DNA from 4 places in the Acidovorax sp. GW823-FHT02H02 genome. Region 3 is predicted to be linked to each of the others. Evidence: predicted binding sites of a transcription regulator. Region 3 holds the regulator's gene; each other region holds the start of a gene.
The links. Region 3 encodes FNR, which switches genes on or off when oxygen is low (the NO sensors DNR and NnrR bind a similar motif). Its sites were predicted from a motif close to TTGATNNNNATCAA; they were not measured.
Positions count from the first base shown of each region.

Region 1 (5,573 bases), on a different contig from region 3:
ACCGACATGCAGCTGCAGTTGCGCGGCACCGACCCGGCCGCGTTTCCGGACGCCCCCAATTTTGCCCACCTCAAGACAGGTGGCCAGCTCACATCGCCTGCCGATGCCGCTACCCGCGTGCTGGCCTGGCTGGAGCGCGCAGACTTCGGTACCCACCCGGTGGCCGATGTGCGCGACACATGAAAGCCCCGCTGAGCCGCTTCGCGTCTTCCCTTGCGGGGGTACGCCACCCGTGGCCCGGCAAAGCCGGTTCCACGGTGGCACGGGCTTTGTGCGTACCGGTTCCGCCGACCATTGACGCATTGATTCATAGCTGCCAGCGCTTGACAGATAAGCGCCAGAGGCCCATTTCATCCTGATTTTTATTTGCTAAGGAGATTCCCCATGACCCGTGAAGTCGTCGTCGTCAGCGCCGTGCGCACCGCCATTGGCACCTTTGGCGGTAGCCTGAAAGATGTGCCGCCCACCGAACTGGGCGCGCTCGTCGTGCGTGAATCGCTCGCCCGTGCGAACGTGGAGGGCAAGGACGTGGGCCATGTGGTGTTCGGCCATGTGGTCAACACCGAGCCCAAGGACATGTACCTGTCGCGCGTGTCCGCCATCAACGGCGGCTGTGGCGAGGGCACGCCCGCCTACAACGTCAACCGCCTGTGCGGCTCGGGCCTGCAGGCCATCGTCAGCGCCAGCCAGTCCATCCTGCTGGGCGATGCCGACGTGGCCATCGGCGCTGGCGCCGAGAACATGAGCCGCGCACCCTATGCCAGCCTGGCCACGCGCTTTGGCGCGCGCATGGGCGACACCAAGATGATCGACATGATGATCGGCGCCCTGCACGACCCCTTCCACAACATCCACATGGGTGTGACGGCCGAGAACATCGCTGCCAAATGGGGCATCAGCCGCGAAGACCAGGACCGCCTGGCCGTGGAAAGCCACAACCGTGCCGAGCGCGCCACGCAAAACGGCGTGTTCAAGGACCAGATCGTGCCCGTCACCCTTAGAGCCAAGAAGGGCGATGTGCAGTACGCCACCGACGAGCACTTCCGCCCCGGTGCCACGATGGCAGACATGGCCAAGCTCAAGCCCGTTTTCGCCAAGGAAAACGGCACGGTGACCGCTGGCAACGCCTCGGGCATCAACGACGCCGCCGCCGCCGTGGTGCTGATGGAAGCCGGGGCCGCCAAGGCCCGTGGCGCCAAGCCGCTGGCCCGCCTGGTGGCCTACGCCCATGCGGGCGTGGACCCCAAGTACATGGGCATTGGCCCCGTGCCCGCCACGCAGCTGGCGCTCAAGAAGGCCGGCCTCACGGTGAACGACCTCGATGTGATCGAGGCCAACGAAGCCTTTGCCGCCCAGGCCTGCGCCGTCACGCGCGACCTGGGCCTGGACCCGGCCAAGGTCAACCCCAATGGCTCGGGCATTTCGCTGGGCCACCCGATTGGTGCCACCGGCGCGCTGATCACCGTGAAGGCCCTGCATGAGCTGCAACGCATCCAGGGCCGCTACGCGCTGGTCACAATGTGCATTGGCGGCGGCCAGGGCATTGCCGCCATTTTTGAGCGCGTGTAATGGCACGCACTGTTTTCTGAATCCTTCAATACCTTCAAGAATGATGCGCAAACTGATTACCTTCACCGCCCTGGCCTTGGCCGTGGGCACATCGGCGTATGCCCAGGCCCCCGCACCGGCAGCCAGCTACCCCACCAAGCCCATCCGCCTGATCGTGCCCTTCCCGCCCGGAGGCGGCACCGACATCCTGTCGCGCCTGGTAGCCACCCGGCTCACCGAAAGCGCCAAATGGACCGTGGTGGCCGACAACAAGGCCGGCGCCGGCGGCACCATCGGCATCGGCGAGGCCGTGAAGGCTGCGCCCACGGGCTACGACATCGTGATGGGCCAGAAAGACAACCTGGTGATCGGCCCCTGGCTCTACAAGAACCTCCCCTGGGACCCCACCAAGGACCTGACCGCCGTGGCCCATGTGGCCTGGACCCCCGTGATCATCGCCACCAGCGTCAACAGCAAGTACAAGACCCTGGCCGACGTGGTGGCCGCCGCCAAGGCCGCGCCCGGCACCATCACCTATGGTTCGCCCGGCAACGGCACCTCCATCCACCTGGCCGGCGACCTGTTCGAGAAAGCCGCAGGCATCAAGCTCAGCCACATTCCCTACAAGGGCTCCAACCCTGCGCTGATGGATGCCCTGGCGGGCAATGTGGACCTGCTGGTGTCTTCGGTGCCCTCGGCCATGGGCCAGATCAAGTCGGGCAAGCTGCGCCCCCTGGCCGTGACCTCGGCCAAGCGCAGCTCGTCGCTGCCCGAGGTGCCCACCGTGGCCGAATCGGGCTTCAAGGACTTTGACGTGAGCACCTGGTATGGCGTGCTCGCCCCGGCCGGCACGCCTGCCGCCGTGGTGAGCACCCTCAACGCCGAAATCAACAAGCTGTTGGCCACTGCCGACATGAAGGCCGCCATCCAGGCCCAGGGCGCAGAACCCGAAGCCATGTCGGCAGCACAGTTCGGCACCCTGCTCAAGATCGACTACGCCAAGTGGAAGGGCATCGTGGAGGCCTCGGGTGCAAAAATTGAGTGACCCCCTGAGGTGCTTCGCACCTTCCCCCTGAAGGGGGACGCACCCGGTGGCCTGGCGAAGCCAGTTCCACGGGTGCACTGGTCTGGGGCGTGCCCATTCCACGATCAGCAGGCTGCGGGTGATGCGCAGGCTGATCGAGAATCAAAACGGAAAACGGCTCCGCAAGGAGCCGTTTTTCATGGAGCAGTAACGCTCAGTCGCGCACCACCAGCACCGGAACATGCACCACGCCCAGCACGCGCTGCGTGACGCTGCCCAGCACCAGTTTTTCCAGGCCACGGCGGCCGTGCGAGCCCATCACGATGAGGTCGGCGCCCGTGCTTTCGACGGCCCGCACGATGGCGTCATGCACCGCATGGCCCTCGCCCACCACGGCAGTGACCTGCACGCCCGCATCGGCCATGGCCTGCTTGGTGGCGTCGAGTGCACTGCTGGCCTCGGCCGTCGCGGCACTCAGGTATTGCGCCTGGCCATAGGCAAAATCTGCCCCCACGCCCGTGAACGGGTAGGGATCGATCACATACAGCGCCGTGACGGCACTGCCAAACGTCTTGGCCAAGGCTGCCGCCTTGGACACCGCGAGCATGGAGGTCTTGGAGCCGTCCACAGGAACCAGAATGTGCTTGAACATGGTGCTTCTCCTCAAGTTGATGGGGCCAGGCAAAGGCCTGGAAATAGGGAGTCAGTGTGGCGGTCCATTCTGGCCTGCATCTTGATTCGCATCAAATCATGGTGCCGCGGCAACCCGGCCTGCACCCTAGGCCACCGCATCCGCCCCCTGAAAGCTTCCGCGCCGGCAGGTTACCACCAGCGTGTCGCGGTAACCACCGGGCACCAGGGGCTGGATAGGCGTGGTCTCGTGGATCATGCGGGCATCGTCCAGCAGCATCAGCGACCAGGGCGCGCTCAGGGTAAAGCGCTGGCCCGCCGGGCCCGCCGCCTCGAACACCCGCGTTTCACCGCCCTTCACGCCCTCGCGGGCCACCAGAAACACCGCCACCAGGTCCACACCATCGCGGTGCGCGCCTTCGGGCGTGGGGCGGCCAATGCCATCGGTGGTGTCGATACGAAACTGGTGCGCCTCGACAAACCAGCGCGCGGGCACGTCGGGCGCGGCAAACACCGTGTCGGACAGCGCGGCCAGCGCCGCCAGCAGCTGCCTCCACACAGGCCGCGCCACCGTCTCGGCCGCCATCGGGGCAAACCAGCGCTCCATGCCGCCATGCAGTGCGTTGTATTCGAGCGGCTGCCAGTGCGCCCGGTGCGCCACCTGCACCACCTCGCCGTGCACCACTTCAAAACAGGCATGGCGACGGCGACGGTAGCGGCCACCGTCCTTCAGAAAATCATCGGGGGGCAACGCGGCCCAGTCAGGCGCAAGGGCCTGCAGATCAGCGAGGCGGCAACCGGACCACGCAGCCACATCGGGTGGCGACAGCACAGCGTAGCCGGTCTTGCGCAGCTGGTCGGCCACGCCCTCGGGACCGGTGAAAGGAGGAGAAAAAGTGACTTCGGCCATGCAGCCGAGCTTAAGGCAACGCTGGCCGCTCAGTCGCGGTTTCCGTGGCCTTTGCCACGGCCTTCACCACGGCCATCGCCACGCCCGTCCCGGCGGTCGCCGCGGTCGTGCTTGCCGCCGCCCCGGCGATCATCATTCCAGTGGCGGTCATCCCGACCGTAGTTGCCAGGCTGGCCGCCGTAGTACTGGCCGCGCACAGGCTCTTTCACGAAGTACACCGGCTGGCCGCAGGCGTTGTAGCGGGCGCAGTGCTTGGCCCAGTTCTTGGCATGGCCGGGCGGCACATGCATGTAGATCGGCGAGCGCGGCACCATCACCGCCGGCCGTTGGATAATCACGGGCTCGGCGTAGATCAGCGGTGGCGGCGGCGCATTGCCAATGTCGATGCGTCCATACACGCCGGGGACCACCTGCCCTCCCACGGTGGCATTGACATAGGCCTGGGCATGGGCGCCGGTGGCTGCAACCAGCAGCACCGCCGTGGCGGCCCCGGAAATCAGGTGGCGAAAGGTGAGGTTCATGGTTGAGTCTCTGTGAATCGGAATGGCCCCTTTGTAACAAGATCGGCGGTGTTTTCTGGCAAAGGCCGCGCAAAAAATGTAAGCAAATAGTCAATTGCCACCCAATGAGCGCCATGAATATCGGCTTCAGCGCCCTACTTCAAAGCGCTTTTTGCTATGCATTTGAGAGCGTCTGACAAACCACACATCTGCAGCAGTGCCCCCTGCAGCTGCGTGCAGTGGCATGGAGCCATCCCCCGCCCGGCCCAGGAGACCGCGTTGCCCTGCGAACGCCACCACTTCGTCCGTGCCAATTTGGATGCCCCGGCCCTGCTTGCCACCCCCACTGGCACATTCAGCGTGCGTGTGTAAGACCTGTCGCTCCCGGAAACCGGCAATCACATTGCGATGCCCACCGCGAGGTGGTCCATGCCATGGGTTTTAGGCCGGCGCCCTTTCGGGTTTGCACCGGCGGGCGCCGGGCAATCAGCCTCCTGAAGCGGTAGCGTCTGCCGGTTCTTTTTCCTGCAGCAACCGCCACATCACCTTGCCGCTGCCGCTCTTGGGCAGCGCCGTTACAAACTGCACGATGCGCGGCACCTTGTACACCGCCATGTTCTCGCGGCACCAGTCGATGATCTGCTGCTCGGTCGTATCCTGGTGGCTTGCGCGCAGCACCACGACGGCCTTAACCGTCTCGCCCCGGTAGCTGTCCTTGGCGGCAATGATGCAGGCCTCCTGGATCGCGGGGTGGCGGAACATCAGCGCCTCGACCTCGGCCGGCCAGACCTTGAAGCCGCTCGCATTGATCATGCGCTTGAGGCGGTCGGTCAGGAAGAAGTAGCCTTCCTCGTCCATGCGGCCCAGGTCGCCCGAGCGGAAGAAGCGCTTGCCGTCGAACTCGATGAAGGCCGCCGCCGTGGCGTCGGGCCGCTTCCAGTAGCCCTGGAACACCTCGGGG
Region 1 is NZ_JBXAJH010000003.1:187,625-193,197, reverse strand. It holds gene AC1RDS_RS04475 (SDR family NAD(P)-dependent oxidoreductase) at 1-183, shown strand, start outside; gene bktB (beta-ketothiolase BktB) at 385-1,569, shown strand; gene AC1RDS_RS04465 (tripartite tricarboxylate transporter substrate binding protein) at 1,610-2,593, shown strand; gene AC1RDS_RS04460 (universal stress protein) at 2,787-3,224, opposite strand; gene AC1RDS_RS04455 (2OG-Fe dioxygenase family protein) at 3,351-4,112, opposite strand; gene AC1RDS_RS04450 (hypothetical protein) at 4,142-4,633, opposite strand; gene AC1RDS_RS04445 (long-chain fatty acid--CoA ligase) at 5,099-5,573, opposite strand, start outside.
Region 1: AC1RDS_RS04460 (universal stress protein) is a predicted target of FNR. The motif match lies at 3,306-3,319, and genes of this name have one in related genera.

Region 2 (5,573 bases), on a different contig from region 3:
CAAGCGAGCGGTATGCTGCGGCGTCTTCCCCCCTGCCACACCGCCCTCCACCACCGTGCCCGAAAACGTTCTGCCCGAACTGCTGGCCCTGGAAAAGATCATCGAGCAGGGCGGCCCCGACCTGCAGGTGCGCGTGGTGCGCGAGGTCAGCGTGGCATCGGGCCAGCGCTTTCCCATCTATTCGATCGGCATTGGCAACACCAGCCCGCACATCCCTGCCGTGGGATTTTTTGGGGGAGTGCATGGCCTGGAACGCATCGGCGCCGAGGTGGTGCTGGCCTATCTGCAGAACATCGCCATGCGACTGCGCTGGGACACCACGCTGCACCAGCAGCTCGAACAGGTGCGCCTGGTGTTCATGCCCATCGTCAACCCCGGCGGCATGTGGGCGGCCACCCGCGCCAACCCGAACGGGGTGGATCTGATGCGCAATGCGCCGGTGCAGGCCCTGGACCGCGTGCCTTTTCTGATGGGTGGACAGCGGCTGAGCGCCGGCCTGCCCTGGTACCGGGGCCACCCGGGCGCGCCCATGGAAGTCGAAAGCCAGGCCTTGTGCGAGGTGGTGGGCGCCGAGCTGCTGCCCCGCCCCTTCAGCCTTGCGCTGGACTGCCATTCGGGCTTCGGGGTGCGCGACCGCCTGTGGTTTCCGTTTGCCCACACCCGCAAGCCCATTGCGCACCTGAACGAACTGCATGCACTGAAGGACATCTTCCTGCAGGCCCACAGCAACCACCAGTACATCATCGAACCCCAGAGCGCGCAGTACCTGGCCCATGGTGACCTGTGGGACTACCTGTACCTGCAGTCCTGCGAGCAAGCGGGGCGCATCTTCCTGCCGCTGACGCTGGAGATGGGCTCGTGGATCTGGATCAAGAAGAACCCGCGCCAGCTGTTCTCCCGCCTGGGCATCTTCAATCCGCTGATCGACCACCGCCAGCAGCGGGTGCTGCGCCGGCATCTGGCGCTGCTCGATTTTCTGTCGCGCGCAGCCTGCAGCCACCAGCGGTGGGTGCCCGGCGCCGAACATTACGCGCAACGCCGCGTCAACGCGCTGGCCGAGTGGTATTGAACATGGACACCTGGGTTCTGCTGCGCGGCCTGACCCGCGAGACCGCCCACTGGGGCCGCTTTGCTGGCGATTTCCAGAGCGCATGGCCCGGGACCCGTGTCGTGTCGATCGACCTGCCGGGCAACGGCCTGTTCCATGCACGGCAAAGCCCGGCCACCGTGCAGGGCATGGTGGCGGCCTGCCGCGCCGAGCTGGCAAGGCAAGGGGTGCACCCGCCGTTGCATCTGTTTGCGATGTCGCTGGGCGCCATGGTGGCCACCGAATGGGCCCGCACGATACCGCAAGAAATCAGCGGCTGCGTGCTGGTGAACACCAGCTTTCGCCCGTTCAGCCCCTTTTTTCACCGGCTGCGCCCCCGCAACTATGCGGCGTTGCTGGAACTGGCGCTGCTTCCCCGCTCGGCCGCAGCCATCGAACGCACGGTGTGGCGGCTCACGAGCAACGCGCCCGATCCGCGCAGCGCCGTCATCGGTGACTGGGTGGCCGCCCGCACCCTGCGCCCGGTGTCGGCCGCCAACGCCCTGCGCCAGCTGGTGGCGGCGGCCCGCTACCGCGCGCCCGCCTTGGCGCCCACCCCCCGCATCCTGCTGCTGGCCAGCCAGAACGACCAGCTGGTGGACAGCCGCTGCTCGCAAGCCATTGCCCATGGCTGGCACTGCGCCCTGGCGCTGCATGCCGATGCGGGGCACGATCTGCCGCTGGATGCGCCCCAGTGGGTGATAGAACAGGTGCAGCAATGGCGGGCGGCCACGGCCCCATGACCCGGGCAGGTCGAACGGGAATCGAGACAAAAAGCACAGAGAGCGCCCCTCCATAAAGCGCCAGTAGCCATCAAAACAGCGCAAACATCAGAAGTGCCCGGCCGCAGCCCAGGCACCCAGCCACCGCCGTTCAGGCCACGGCTGCGGCCACAGCGGTAGGCGCGGCGCCCTCGTCCGAGCAGCTGGCGCCACCGCAGCCATGGAGCAAACCATCTGGCAGCGCATCGGGCGCATGCACCACCCCCGTGGTCGCATCAAAGCCCACCCGGCGCAGATGCAGGGCGAGAGCGGCGTCCATGCTCTGCGCATGCTGGGGAAACCACAGCGCCAGCTCGGCCGCCATGGCACGCACCACATGCAGCTCGCCCTTGTCCACCGCACGCGCGGCGCCGTCGCGCATGACCTGCAACACCACCTTGTGCTGCATGGCATGGCAGTTGCCCGCGGCAAAGCCGGTGGAAGCCATCCAGGCATCCTCCTGGCCAAAATGCTGCTCGGTGTGCTCCACCAGTGCCTGCCACGTGGCTACCAGGGTGGCGTTGTCGGCGGCTTCCACCGCCGCCAGCAGATCGACAAACTCGCGGTGGGTGTCATCCATGGGCGGCAGGTCCAGCGCCAGCGCCTCCGACCATTGCAGTGCAGCCATCTTTGCTTCCTTGCGTTCAAAAAAAGCGCCAGCTTAGGGGGGCAGGCTGACCGGAGTATTGACGCAAGTCATGTGCGCGGCGCATGGCCGCCCGCATGCAAAAACCCCGCGCAGGGCGGGGCTCGTGGGCATCGCCAGCAGGGGCATCCGCCAGGATGTTCCCTGCTGCCGTTCATTGGCCGTACATGCGCTTGGCCTCGTCCACGCATTTGGACTTCACATCGCCCTGCAGGGTGTCGCAACGCTCTTTGGCGGCCTTGTAGTTGGCCTCGTTCTTCTCGGCGGCGGCGTCCTTGCGCGCCTCGGCCACGGCAGCACCCTTGGCGGCGGGTGTGTCGGCGGGCTGGGCCCGCGCTTCGCTCACCTTGGCGTTTTCCTTGGCGGTCACATGGGCGGCCTTGGCGTCCTTCATGCAGACGTCCTTGGCGTTGCCGCTGAGGTCGTCGCATTTTTCCTTGGCGACGGCGTAGTCGGCGTCGGCACGGGCCACGCGGGCCTTGTACTCCGCCTTGGCGCTGGGCTTGTACCTGGCATCCAGTTCGGCCATGGCAACGTCTTCGTGGCCCTTGGCTTCCTTGGCACAAATGTCCTTGGCATTGCCCGTCAGGGCATTGCACTTGTCTTTGCTGGCCTTGTATTCGGCCGAGATGGTGTCCTTCGCCGCCTTGTACTCCGGCTGGGTCATTGCGAAGGCGCTCGTGGCCAGCAGGCCGGCGGTGATGGTGGCAATCAGGGTGCGTGCGATTTTCATGGCTTGGTCCTCAGGGTAGTCTGCTGCGCAGTTGCCGCGGCACCTGTGCGCAGACAAAAGTGGTTCAACGGTTTTGGGGGCTGGTGCGCAAGAAGCGTCAGTCCCTGAAGCGGAATTCAGGATGGCGTCCCTGCCATTCCTTGAGCTGCTTTTCCGCCACATCGCGGGCGATGCCATGGCGTTCCTGCAGCTTGCCCAGCAACTGATCGCGACGGCCTGCGATCACATCGAAATCGTCATCGGTGAGCTTGCCCCACTGTTCGACCAGCTGGCCTTTGAACTGCTTCCAGTTGCCTTGAAGGGTGTCTTCGTTCATGGTGCGCTTCCTCGGAAATTTCGCCTCTGCCATCCACCCGGAATGCGTGGAACATCTGCGTGATGCGATGGAGTCCACTGTAGAAACGATGCCCGTCGCACCGCGTAGGCCACGCCGCGAAACACGCGTCAGCGCAGGCCTACGGACATGGCAGGCAAGGACGCGGGTTGCAGCTTTGCACGGACGGCGCCACACCCCACACAGCGCCGCCCTCTCCCCGGGGGCACACCCGGTTCAGGGGCTGATCAGCGCCCCAGCTGCTCCAGCCACTGCACCAGTTCCTGGGCCAGCTGGTCGGTGGCTTCTACCAGGGCCCGCGTGCCGCCGGCGGCATCCGCGCTGGTGGCCGGTCGCTGCACGATGAACACGCGCTGACCCAGCAGCGTTTCACCAGTCGCAGCGGGTTCTGCCAGCGTGGCACGCAGGCGCACCAGACCGGCGCTTTCGGTGGCGCTGGTGAAGACCTGGCTGAACTCCTCCAGCTCCACCCGCAACACGGTGGGCAGCTTCCCAGCGGAGCGCGCCTGGGCCGCACCGCTCTCGGCCGTGAGCACGGCGCGGCGCTGGCCCAGCTGATCGCGCAGGCGCTGCTGCACCAGTTGCGCGGGCGGCTGGCTCCAGCGGGCCTGGCGGTAGGGGCGCAGCTGCCGGGCGTCGGCGTAGGCCAGGCGGTACAGCACGGCGGTGCTGCCTTCGACCAGGCCCGGTGCCTCCAGATCGGCCAGCGCCAGGGGCGGCAGGGGCGCGCGCCGGTCGGCGGGCACGGGTGCCATGGCGCCCGGGCCAAAGTCGTAGTGCACGGGGCGTGACGGCGGTGAAGGCAAGGCCGAGCATCCCGCCAGAAAAGCAGCAGCAAATACGGCTGCAGCGCTTTTTTTACAAGCGCCAGCAGCTATGGTTTTGGTAGTTTTCATGGCGAATTGCATCAGGGTTGGACCACGGGCGCCTCGAAACCGGGCTCGCCCGGGCCGGCGCCGGCTCGGCCGGGGCCGTAAATGAAAACCTGCGGGTTTTCGTTGACTCCCCCGGCCGTGCGTCCCAACTGGCGCGCCGCACGCGAGGTGTCGTCTGCAGCGCGGTTGATGCGCGGCAGGGTGCTGTTGCCAAACTGGTCGGCCACCCGCGCCAGGGCCCGGGTGCCCTGGGTGAGCTGGTCCAGGGCGCCCCCCTCGGCGCTCAGGCGCTTGGTGGTCTGACCGATGTCGGCGGCCAGCGTGGACACCTGGGTGCCGGCCTGCTGCAAGGCCTGCAGGGTCTGGCGTGCGTCGCCCGCCAGCGGCGGCAAGGCCGCCAGGGTAGGGTCCAGGCGTTCTTTCACAGTGGTGTCCAGCCGCTGGCTCAGAGCCGCCACGCTGCTGGCCGCCTGCCCCATGCTGTCGAGCACCGTGCTGAAACGTTTCTGGTTGTCGTCCCCCAGCAGCTGGTTGATGCGGTGCGTGGCTTCCTCCACCTGCCCCAGGATGGCGGGGCCCTGATCGGCCAGGCGCGACAGGGGCGAGCTGCGCAGCGGCAACCGGGGCAGGCCGCTCGGGCCGGGGGGCTCGACCGGCTGCGCCACCCCTTCATCATCGAGCTGCACATGGGCCAGGCCGGTGACCCCCTGGTAGCCCAGCACGGCGAAGGTACTGGGGGTGATGGGCGCCTGGTCGTTGACCGCGATGCGGATCAGCACATTGCCCGGCACCTGCGGATCGAAGCCGATGCGCGTGACCTTGCCGACCGCCACGCCCTTGTAGCGCACGGCGGCCTGGGGCTGCAGGCCGGTGACGCCGTCCTTGCTGGTCAGCTCGAATTGCTGGTAACTGGTGTTGTCGCGGGTGAGCCAGATGGCCAGGCCCGCCAGCATGGCGGCCACCACCAGCACGAAAACTCCGGCGGCGAGGGCGTGGGATTTGTTTTCCATCAGGATTCCTTGGCAGTGACGGCGGTGTGCACAGGCGCCATGGCGCGCTGGCCGCGTTCACCCAGAAAAAAGTGCTCGATGAACGGATGAGGGTAGCGCGCCACCTCGGCGGGCGCGCCGGTGACGA
Region 2 is NZ_JBXAJH010000006.1:64,285-69,857, forward strand. It holds gene AC1RDS_RS08415 (M14 family zinc carboxypeptidase) at 56-1,069, shown strand; gene AC1RDS_RS08420 (alpha/beta fold hydrolase) at 1,072-1,830, shown strand; gene AC1RDS_RS08425 (hemerythrin domain-containing protein) at 1,961-2,476, opposite strand; gene AC1RDS_RS08430 (hypothetical protein) at 2,649-3,227, opposite strand; gene AC1RDS_RS08435 (CsbD family protein) at 3,325-3,543, opposite strand; gene AC1RDS_RS08440 (ABC-type transport auxiliary lipoprotein family protein) at 3,789-4,457, opposite strand; gene AC1RDS_RS08445 (MlaD family protein) at 4,469-5,446, opposite strand; gene AC1RDS_RS08450 (ABC transporter ATP-binding protein) at 5,446-5,573, opposite strand, start outside.
Region 2: AC1RDS_RS08425 (hemerythrin domain-containing protein) is a predicted target of FNR. The motif match lies at 2,535-2,548, and genes of this name have one in related genera.

Region 3 (5,573 bases):
ATGAAGGAGGCATCCGAACCACTGCCGAACAGGGACGCTGCCATGCAACCCTCCAAAGCGGCTGCGCAAGGGCCCAGCAGTCGCTCGCAACCCGGGTTCATGCGCATCAGATGGTGCCTGCTGTCTGCAATGAAAATGGCATCCAGGCTGGCATCGAAAACCCGCGCCGCCAGGCGCAAGCTGGCCTGCGCTTCGGCCTGCCGGGTGATATCCCGAAAGGAATACACGCGCCCCACGGGGTGGCCCTGGTGAAGCTGCGGAACAACGCGACGCTCCACCGTCATGCCGCCGTACAACTGAAAGATGTCGGTGCTCTCCAGCAGCGGATCGCGCTCAATGGCACTCAGACGTTCCTGGTAGTGCTTGCGATCCACCACCCGGGAGGCCAGGTGCTCATGCACCGCCGTGTCATTGCGCTGCAACAGCAGTTCGCGGGGGATGCTCCAGATGTGCGCCAGCCGCTGGTTGAAGGCGCGCACGCCTCCGTCAAGCCCACACACCAGCATGCCATCGGCTGCGGAATCCAGGGTGGAACGCAATTCCGACAGCAGGGTCTCCAGTTCCTGCTGGGCAGCCTCCTGGGCACTGCGGTCCAGCATCGTCAGCATCAAAACCGCTGGAGCGCCGTCGTGCTGTACACAGGTCACACGCCGATCGACCGGAACCAGCACACCATCGGCCCGCCATACGCTGGTGTGGGAGTGAATGCCTTTCGCAAGAGTGGCCAATGGCTCGGACCAGAATGCACAGTCCTGGGGTGTTGCCGCCAGGCTTGTCACCGCCTTGCCGACCATGTCCTCCCCGGACATGCCCACCAGTCGCTCTGCCGCCTTGTTCGATTGGACGATGCTCAAGCTGCCGCCATCCACGAGCCACACCGCTTCCTGCAGGCCATCCAGCCAAGACTGCGGTGGTAGCGGGTTCATGCGTGCACCTCGTCAGGACCAGGATCTACAGCGCGCTCAAAGAAATAGCAGATCCGCTGGCGCGGAGACAGATAGTCGAGCGCATCGCGCGACACCTCGGGCCTCAGCGGTCTGGTCGAATTGACGGACACGACGATGCCGTAACGGTCGTTGAATGCGTGATGCATCCAGCCCACGCCGGGCTGGACATACATGCCGATGCGAAGCTGACCGGTATCAATAAGGAGGGAAGAATTCACGGAGTTTCACGGCATGCATGGAGAAACATGGCGACATGCGCACCACCCTTGGTGACAAGGATTATCGCCGCCGTCCAGACCATTGCGCCCCGCAATCCCAACGATGAAATTCTGGCGTGACGCCACCCGCCCGAGTGACCCAAGGCACTTCCCGCTGAAGTTATCTGCACCACAGAGAGGGTTTGTAAACCAGATCCATCCACAATGCCCACCCCGCCACCCCGACCAGCAGCGCACCCGCCAGCCGGGTTCCCCAACTGGCTCGCACCGCGTTGATGCGTGAACGCAGCCGCCCCCACAGCCAGGGTCCGGCCACCAGCCACAGTCCACTCCCCACTCCAAAAAACACCATGGTCACAGCGCCCTGCAACATGCTACCGCTGAGCGCAGCCACCAGCAGGGCCGAATAAAGCAATCCGCATGGCATGAGAGCCCAAAGCCCGCCCGCCACCAGCAGCCCACCCGGCGCGCGGACAAGGGGTTGCACGCGGCGCCAGGCCGTGCGCCCGGCCTGCTCTACCCAAGCAGGCTGTCGCGCCTGCACCATCATCATCAAACCCCAGGCCATGACCGCCACGTGCATCAGGGTCCATACCGGACTCAAGGCCATGGTTTGCTGGGTCACCCATGCCAGGCTGTCCATGGCCAGCGCGGCCAGGGCGCCCGCCCCGGCATAGCCCGCCAGGCGCCCGAAGTGAAATGCGAACAGCCGGCGAGAGGTTCCACCTTTGGGAAACCACTGAACCGGCTGAGAGACGGGGCTGCCCGCTTGCGAGCACGCCGCCTCCTGGCCGATGATCGCACTGCAAGGCGCGGAGCACATGGCCAAGCAATGGGGCCCGCCAGCGAGCCCCATGAGCAAAGCCGTTACGGCAAGGGGTGCAAGCATGAAGACCGGGGCACAGCTCGAATGATGGGTATCAGATGATGCGCGAAAACCGGGCCCGATTGCGGTCAGCCTGCAAATAGCGGTCAAACACCATGGCGATGCCGCGCACAAAGAACCAGCCCATGGGCGTTACCTTGACGCCCTCGGCACTCAATGCAACGAGCCCCTGCTCGGCCATGGACTCCAACTGCTCCAGTTCCGGCGCGAAATACTTCCGAAAATCAATGAGCCAAGCTTGATCCATGGGCTCAAACAAGACCTCGCCCTGGCACATCAGCGCCATGATGACGGCCCTGCGCACCAGGTCATCGCGATTCAGCGCCAACCCTCGCACCACGGGCAACCGCCCCTGATCCAGATGGTCGTAGTACTCCTCCAGCGATTTGGCGTTCTGGCTGTAGGTCGCGCCCACCCGGCCGATCGCGGATACGCCCAGGCCGATGAGATCGCAGTCGGGCTGGGTGCTGTAGCCCTGAAAATTGCGGTGCAGGCGCCCCTGCCGCTTGGCAACAGCCAACGCATCCGTAGGCAAGGCAAAGTGGTCCATGCCTACATAGACGTAACCTGCATCAATGAAGGCGTCCAGCGAACGCGAAAGCATGGTCACCTTGGCGGATGCGGCAGGCAGTTCTGTCGAGATGATGCGCCGCTGCGGCTTGAAACGATCAGGCAAATGGGCGTAGGCATACAAAGCGATTCGGTCGGGGCGCAATTGGGCCACCTGTGCCAGCGTGCGATCAAACGACTCGGGGGTCTGGCGCGGCAGCCCGTAAATCAAATCCACATTGACCGACTCAAAGCCCAGCGCACGAGACGCTTCCACCAGCGCAAACACCTGCTCTGCGGGCTGAATGCGGTGCACTGCCTTCTGAACCTCGGCATCAAAATCCTGCACCCCGAAGCTCAATCGATTGAAGCCCAGTTCCGCCAGCACCGCCAGCCGATCCGAAGTGACCGTGCGAGGATCCACCTCGATGGAATACTCACCACCCGGCGCAAAGGTGAAACTGCGCCGCAGCGTTGCCATGAGCTGGCGCAGTCCGTCATCCGAAAGAAAGGTCGGCGTGCCACCCCCGAGGTGCAACTGGCTGACCACCTGTCCGGTGCCGCAGTGGGCCGTGTGCAGATCAATCTCGCGGCTGAGGTAGCGCAAATACACGTCGGCACGGTCATGGTGCTTGGTGATGATCTTGTTGCAGGCACAGTAGTAGCACAACGATTCGCAAAACGGAATGTGGACATACAGCGACAGCGGCAGTGCCGTAGCGCCAAGCCGGCGCTGTGACAGCGCCAACACATAGTCCTCTTGCCCAAAAGCCTCCACAAACCGGTCAGCCGTGGGGTAGGAGGTATAGCGCGGTCCTGGTATGTCAAAACGGCGCAGAAGTTCTGGGGTAACAGCGGTCATGGGAAAATATCCTTGCGTGCATCGATACTGTGCCGTACCCTTTGATCCACGTCCTTGACCTTAATCAAGAAGGCGAATGGGCACAGGAGGGACAATTTGATTCAATTCAGCCGCCACGCGTGCACCGCGGGACAATGGAGTCCCAGCAGATACAAGCCAATTACCCAGACCTGTCCAGGTCCCAGTGCCCATGAACCCGCAAACCATCAAAGTCGCCTGCTCCAACTGTAACCTGCGAGAACTGTGCATGCCCGTAGGCCTGAACGAGCAGCAGTTGCAACGCATTGACGATATCGTGGCAGTGCGGCGAAAAATCAAGCGAGGAGGTACGCTCTTTCGCAATGGGGAGTCGTTCACCTCTCTCTATGCCATTCGCACCGGGTTTTTCAAGACCTGCGTCGCTACCGAAGATGGGCGCGACCAGGTCACAGGCTTTCAGATGGCGGGTGAAATCATTGGACTCGATGGCATCGTCAACGATCATCACACCTGTGACGCAGTCGCCCTCGAAGATGCCGAAGTGTGTGTCATGCCCTTTGATCGCATCGAAGAACTATCGCGCGAAGTCACGGCGCTGCAACACCACGTTCACAAGATCATGAGCCGGGAAATCGTTCGTGAACACGGCGTGATGCTTTTGCTGGGCAGCATGCGTGCAGAAGAGCGCCTGGCTGCGTTCCTGCTCAACCTGGTGCAACGCCTGCATGCCCGTGGGTTCTCGCAGTCCGAACTGGTATTGCGAATGACACGGGAAGAAATCGGCAGTTACCTGGGGCTCAAGCTGGAGACAGTCAGCCGCACGTTCTCGAAGTTTGTGGAAGATGGCACGGTGGAAGTCAAACAGCGCCATGTCCGCATTCTGGACACCGATGCACTCAAGCGCATTGTCAACAACCAGCAGGCTTGTCACTGATCGCTGTTCAGGCATGCAACCGTCACGGGCACGACGATGCCTTGTGGCAATCGCCCGGTCGAGCATCCGGAGGCACGGGGCAGCGGTTGAGTTCAAAGGGTGACATGGAGAGCAGCGTTGTCAACGCGCTGGCAACCATGGTAATGATCCAGAACGCAAAGAACGCAAGGGTATAGACCCCCTGGCGGGACAGAGTCAATGGCTGACCAAACCAATGAAGATCCTGTGGATCCACCATGGCGAAAACCAGCATTTCCAGGATCCCGGCCACCAGAAAAGCGGGCCATGCAATCCACATCAGGCGTTGTGTCCACATCGTGTGTTTCCTCGGGGTTGCGGAGGGCGTGTGTATGCGACCAGCTGGAACTCTGGTTCAGCGAGGCTGATCCACGGCAGGTGTCGCCGCATGGTTGCGGCCCTTGAGCGCGGGGGCCAAGCTTTTCTCTGGCTGTGCCAGCGTCTGGTTGATCTCAATCCCTTTGCGGTAATAGTCCTCCTCGACGACGGGGTCCGGCCGACTCACGGCAAGCCACAACGTAATGAAGCCGGCAATCACCACAATGACCGGTCCGGCAATCACCAGCCAGACATGCCCAAACTTCCACCATGGCTGGGGTCCGGGAGTAATAACGGGGCTGTTTGGCATGGAAACTCCTCAGGTATCAGCATATAGACCACAAGACGCCCTGCAGCGCACAGCGCGACCTTCACTCAATTGACTCAGCGTGGCACCAGGAATATGGATTTCTCTGTCACTTTGCCGCCGCTTTCCAGTGCAGATATATCGAAATGAATCGCATGGGAACCAGGGGCCGCAGATCCATACGGGATCTGCAACCGCACCGCTACCCAACGGGATTCTGCAGCACCAATGTCCACCTCCTGCTCCGAAGCCACTTCCAAGCCATCCAGCCCGCTCGCAGTAATGCGGTAGCGCTGCGCAGCCTCTGTGGCATTCATGATTTGCAGTCGATAGACATTTTCAAGCTTGCCCCCCGCAACAATGCGGGACAAGGCGGCCCGGTCACGCACGATGTCCACCTTCAGGGGTGTGCGCGTGGTCAGGCTGGCCAGCATGCCCACACACAAAGCCACCAGAACCGCGGTGTAAATGAGCACGCGAGGGCGCAGGACATGTCGCAGGATTTGCGACTGGCTCCAGCGACGCTGGACACCATTCTGGGTTGAATACCGTATC
Region 3 is NZ_JBXAJH010000001.1:21,403-26,975, forward strand. It holds gene AC1RDS_RS00100 (sensor domain-containing protein) at 1-926, opposite strand, end outside; partial or broken gene AC1RDS_RS00105 (phosphohydrolase) at 923-1,078, opposite strand; gene AC1RDS_RS00110 (sulfite exporter TauE/SafE family protein) at 1,326-2,054, opposite strand; gene hemN (oxygen-independent coproporphyrinogen III oxidase) at 2,086-3,462, opposite strand; gene fnr (fumarate/nitrate reduction transcriptional regulator Fnr) at 3,653-4,375, shown strand; gene AC1RDS_RS00125 (hypothetical protein) at 4,398-4,691, opposite strand; gene AC1RDS_RS00130 (FixH family protein) at 4,749-5,021, opposite strand; gene ccoG (cytochrome c oxidase accessory protein CcoG) at 5,096-5,573, opposite strand, start outside.

Region 4 (5,573 bases), on a different contig from region 3:
CGCCATGGCCTACCCCAATCTTCCCGACGTGTCCGACCTTGCCGACTACAGGCCCAAGCTGCCGCTGCGGATCTACTCGTCGGAGGGAGCATTGCTGGGGGAATTTGGCGACGAGCGCCGCAACCTGACTCCCATCGGGGAAATTCCCACCGTTGTGAAGGATGCTGTGCTGGCCATCGAAGACACCCGGTTCTTCCAGCACGGTGGCGTTGATTACAAAGGAATGCTGCGTGCAGTCCTGGCCAATCTGGGTCGCGTCAAAAGCCAGGGTGCATCGACCATCACAATGCAAGTGGCGCGCAATGTTTACCTTTCATCCGAAAAAACATTTACACGGAAAATTTACGAAATATTACTGACATTCAAACTCGAACATTTGCTCACAAAAGACCAGATTCTCGAGATTTATATGAATCAGATTTACCTGGGCAATCGTGCCTATGGATTTGCTGCTGCATCCGAGGCCTATTTCGGTAAACCGCTCAAGTCGGTTTCCATTGCAGAAGCGGCGATGCTGGCAGGCCTGCCCAAGGCGCCTTCTGCGTACAACCCCATCAGCAACCCCAAGCGCGCCCGGGTGCGCCAGCTCTACATCATTGAACGGATGGAAGAGAACGGCTTCATCACGGCCCAGGAAGCTGCGGCCGCAAAGAAGGAAGAACTCAAGATCCGATCAGGGCAGGACAACACGCGTGTCCATGCCGAATATGTCGCCGAGATGGTGCGGCAACTGATCTTCAGCCAGTACGGCAATGAGGCGTACACCCGCGGGCTGAACGTGTACACCACGCTGAATGCAGCCAACCAGGATGCCGCCTACGCGGCCCTGCGGCGTGGCATCATGGACTATGAGCGACGCCAGCAGTACCGCGGCCCAGAACAATTCGTCGATCTCCCCAAGGCCCCGGAGGATGTGGAGGACGCGATTGACGAAGCACTGGCCGGTCATCCGGACAATGGCGATGTCATGTCTGCCGTGGTGCTGGAGTCCACTGCACGCAAGATTGTGGCAGCGCGCGCCAATGGCGACACACTGGAGATCACGGGCGATGGGCTCAAGCCCGCACAGTCCGGTCTGAGCGACAAAGCGCCCCCCAACATCAGGATTCGGCGTGGTGCTGTCATCCGTGTTGTTAAGACGCCCAAGAACGCCTGGGAAATCACCCAATTGCCCGAGGTGGAAGGCGCCCTGGTTGCGCTGGATCCGCGCAGTGGCGCCATCAAGGCGCTGGTGGGGGGGTTTGACTTTGACAAGAACAAGTTCAACCACGCAGCGCAGGCCTGGCGCCAGCCAGGGTCCAGCTTCAAGCCATTCATCTACTCCGCGGCACTGGAGAAGGGCTTTACTCCGGCCACCGTCATCAATGACGCCCCGCTCTTTTTTGATGCAGGCGTCACCGGTGGCCAGCCCTGGGAGCCCAAGAACTACGACGGCAAATACGATGGACCCATGACCATGCGCACGGGCCTCGCAAAATCCAAGAACATGGTTTCCATCCGCATCTTGCAGGCGGTGGGCCCCAAGACGGCACAGGATTGGGTGACCCGGTTCGGATTCGAGGCAGAGAAGCACCCGGCCTACCTGACCATGGCATTGGGTGCGGGCTCGGTCACTCCGTTGCAGATGGCGTCTGCCTATTCGGTATTTGCCAATGGTGGCTACCGCGTCAACCCATGGCTGATCGCGCGCGTGACCGACCAAAAAGGTCGCGTGATTTCCGAAAACCCGGCTCCCGCTGCCAGCGAACTGCCACGCGCCATTGATGCAAGAAATGCCTTCATCATGGACAACCTGCTGCAGGAAGTCGCGCGCTCAGGAACTGCCGCCAAAGCGCAGGCCACCCTGAAACGGCCTGACTTGCATGGCAAGACCGGCACCACCAATGACTCTGTGGACGCCTGGTTCGCGGGCTATCAGCCCACCCTGACCGCAGTGACCTGGATTGGCTACGACAAACCCCGTAACCTGGGCAGCCGCGAAACCGGGGGCGGGCTGAGCTTGCCGGTGTGGATCAACTTCATGGAACAGGCCCTCAAGGGGGTGCCAGTCATGGAATCCACTGTGCCACCCGGCGTGGTGAATGTGGGCGGCGAGTGGTTCTACGAAGAATTCGCGCGCAACGCAGGCGTTGCGAAAGTGGGACAGGAAAGCCAGTCCTCCGCCCCATCGACGCTGGCCCCCCAGGCACCGCCCCCTCCCGAAGAACGCGGTCGCATCCTCGATCTGTTTCGCAACTGATTCGTTGCAGGGGGTGGTCCTGCGGTGCCTGCAAAGCGGGCGCCGCAGGCGCAATGCATGCACTGGGTTGTGCCAACGCAAGGCTGCCTACGCTCGCACCCTTTCAAGCGCCGCGTGGGTCAGGTGTGGAATCGCAAAGAGGTACCAGACTGGCGCTCTGCGTCCTGGCTCAGCTGTTGAAAGAATTCACCGGCACCCTTGGTGTCTTGCCAGGCGACCCCATCAAACCGGTAGTGGTATCCGCCCGATTTTGCCGCCATCCACACTTCATGCAGTGGTTTTTGCAGATTGATGATGATCTGGCTGCGGTTGGAGAATGTCAGGGTCACCATGCCGCCAGTGCGCTGGCTGTCCACATCGGCATCGCCATCGTCATTGATGCGATCGCAACTGCGCTCCACGGCAAGCAGCAGTTTCTCGGCCTGGTCCAGGAATTCAAGGTCGGTCATTACAATTACGCATGGTGAAAGTTTTCCAAATTCTAATCAGGACCTTTGCCCTTGCCACCAGTGCGGCGGCATTGCTGGGCTGCGGGCAGCGCGGCCCCTTGTATCTCCCCGCCGCACCCGAGGCCACACAACGGGCCACGTTGCCGGAAACGCTCTCCCCTTTAGAGACAGCACCTGCAGCACCCGCGTCCGCGCCCCGGTAACTGCACCGCCGGAGATGGCCGGCCAGTGGATGACGCAAGTCAAAAACAGAGGCTTGATTTTTATCAAGCACTGAAAACGTGGTTAATCGTACAGTCGGCGCTTTATCGCACCGCAGTATCGACATGGCCCTGGAACTCTATCGCGACAAGAATCACGCCTGCATCATGTTCACCGACCTCATCGAAGAAGATGGGCAAGCGGTCCAGGCCAACCAATTCCTGATCGTTGACGATGACACGGGCGCCATCATCGACCCGGGTGGCAACCTGGCTTTCAATGAACTGTTCATGGGGATGTCCAAGCATTTCCCCCCCAGCAAACTCTCGTACATCATTGCGTCACACGCCGATCCGGACATCATTGCCTCGCTGGACCGCTGGATGAGCACCACCCAGGCATCCCTGGTGATTTCACGCGTATGGGAGCGGTTTGCCCCACATTTCACGAAGGTGGGCAAGACCGAAAACCGCGTGATCGGCGTGCCGGACGGGGGTGGCCACCTGCCTTTGGGCCGCCATGAGCTGGTGCTGTTGCCCGCACACTTCATGCACTCCGAGGGCAACTTCCATTTCTACGATCCGGTCAGCCGCATCCTGTTCACCGGCGACCTCGGGGTGTCGATGACGTCCGGAGCCGAGGCGCGCATTCCTGTGACAGATCTGGGACCGCACATCCCGCGCATGGAAGGTTTTCACCGCCGCTACATGGTGTCCAACAAGATCCTGCGGCTGTGGGTGCGCATGGCGCGCCAGCTGGACATCGCCATGCTGGTGCCCCAGCATGGCGCTCCCATCGCGGGCAAGAAGGCAATCAACGATTTTCTGGACTGGATCGAAAACCTCATGTGCGGCATCGACCTCTTTGATGATCGCGCCTACCAGATCCCCACCGCCCACATCGACCCCGTGACCAGGCAACTGCGGCCAGCGCTGCGGGCAGTCAACGCGTAAGCATAAATACTTGGTAAAAAAGCCTCCAGCGCTTACACAACAATCAATTGAAGCTATAAATAATATAGCGATCAAGGTATCGAAGCAGCCTTGCCCTGCCCCGCCGGCCGCGATGCACCGGCGGCCATGCGCCGCCACAGGCGCCAGCCCAGCAGCACCGCGAGGATGGCACCATAGAGGGCGACTTCCGCAAAATCGTTCTTGCCGGCGCGCATCCAGAAAAAATGCAGGATCGCCAATCCTGCCCCCCCATGCACCGCCCGGTGCAGGGCCTGCCAGCGGCGCCCTCCCAGTGCCCGAACGGCCCGGTTGAACGAGGTTGCCGCCAGCAATGTCAGCAGGCAAAACGCCAGGAAACCCACCAGGATAAAGGGGCGTTTGGCAATGTCGCGGGTGATTTCCGCCAGGTCAAAGCCCATGTCGAACCAGCTGTAGCTCAACAGGTGCAGCAGCGCATAGAAATACACAAACAGCCCCAGCATGCGCCGAAAACGGGCCAGTTGCGGGCTGGCGGTCACCACGCGCAGCGGCGTCACGGCCAGCACAAGGCACAGGGCCCGCAAGGTCCAGTCGCCGGTGGCGCGGACCAGGGCCTCGGCGGGGTTGGCACCCAACTGGTCCGTGGCTGCGGCGTAAACCAGCCACGACAGGGGCAGCAGGCACAGCACGAACAGCACCGGCTTTGCCACTGGATGGAGCAGGAGTTTTTTCATGGCACGACGGACCGAATGCTTCGCCAGGGGGCCGCAACGGCGCTGGATCAGTAAAACTTCTGGAGATCCATGCCGGCGTAGAGCTGTCCCACCTGGGCCTCGTAGCCGTTGAACATCAGTGTCTTGCGTTTCTTGGCGAACAAGCCGTCTTCGCCGATGCGGCGCTCGGTGGCCTGGCTCCAGCGCGGGTGATCCACGTTGGGGTTCACGTTGGAATAGAACCCGTATTCCTGCCGGGCCGCCTTGTTCCAGGCGGTTCCCGGCTCTTTCTCGACAAAGCGGATCTTCACGATGCTCTTGGCACTCTTGAACCCGTATTTCCACGGCACCACCAGGCGCACCGGGGCACCGTTCTGGTTAGGCAACACTTCCCCATACATGCCGAAGGCCAGCAGGGTGAGCGGGTGCATGGCCTCGTCCATGCGCAGACCTTCCACATAGGGCCAGTCCAGCACGCGCGAGCCCACATAAGGCATCGTGGCCTTGTCGGCCAGCGTCACGAACTCCACATACTTGGCGCTGCCCTGCGGCTCCACGCGCCGGATCAGCTCGGCCAGCGAGTAACCCACCCAGGGGATGACCATGGACCAGCCCTCCACGCAACGCAGGCGATAGATGCGTTCTTCCTGCGCGCTGAGCTTGAGCAGGTCTTCGATACCGTACTTGCCGGGCTTCTTGACCAGGCCTTCCACCTCCACGGTCCAGGGCGTGGTCTTCAGGGTATGGGCATTGCGGGCGGGGTCGGCCTTGTCGGTGCCGAATTCGTAGAAGTTGTTGTAGCTGCTCGCGTCCTTATAGTCGGTCAGCTTCTCCATCGAGACAGCACCCGCCACGGCAGACCTGGCGCCCGCCAGCGCCGCCAGCTTGCCAGGGCGTGCCGCCTGGGCCGGTTGTGCCATGGCCTCGCGGCCTGCCCAGGATGCCAAGACTGCCCCGGCAGCACCGCCCGCCATGAGCTGGAGCATCTGGCGGCGATCCCGGTACACCAGGCGCGGGGTGATCTCGGAGGAATGCGGAT
Region 4 is NZ_JBXAJH010000013.1:78,572-84,144, reverse strand. It holds gene AC1RDS_RS14615 (penicillin-binding protein 1A) at 1-2,239, shown strand, start outside; gene cyaY (iron donor protein CyaY) at 2,359-2,688, opposite strand; gene lptM (LPS translocon maturation chaperone LptM) at 2,700-2,891, shown strand; gene AC1RDS_RS14600 (oxygen-binding di-iron domain-containing protein) at 3,015-3,842, shown strand; gene msrQ (protein-methionine-sulfoxide reductase heme-binding subunit MsrQ) at 3,914-4,555, opposite strand; gene msrP (protein-methionine-sulfoxide reductase catalytic subunit MsrP) at 4,603-5,573, opposite strand, start outside.
Region 4: AC1RDS_RS14600 (oxygen-binding di-iron domain-containing protein) is a predicted target of FNR. The motif match lies at 2,945-2,958, and genes of this name have one in related genera.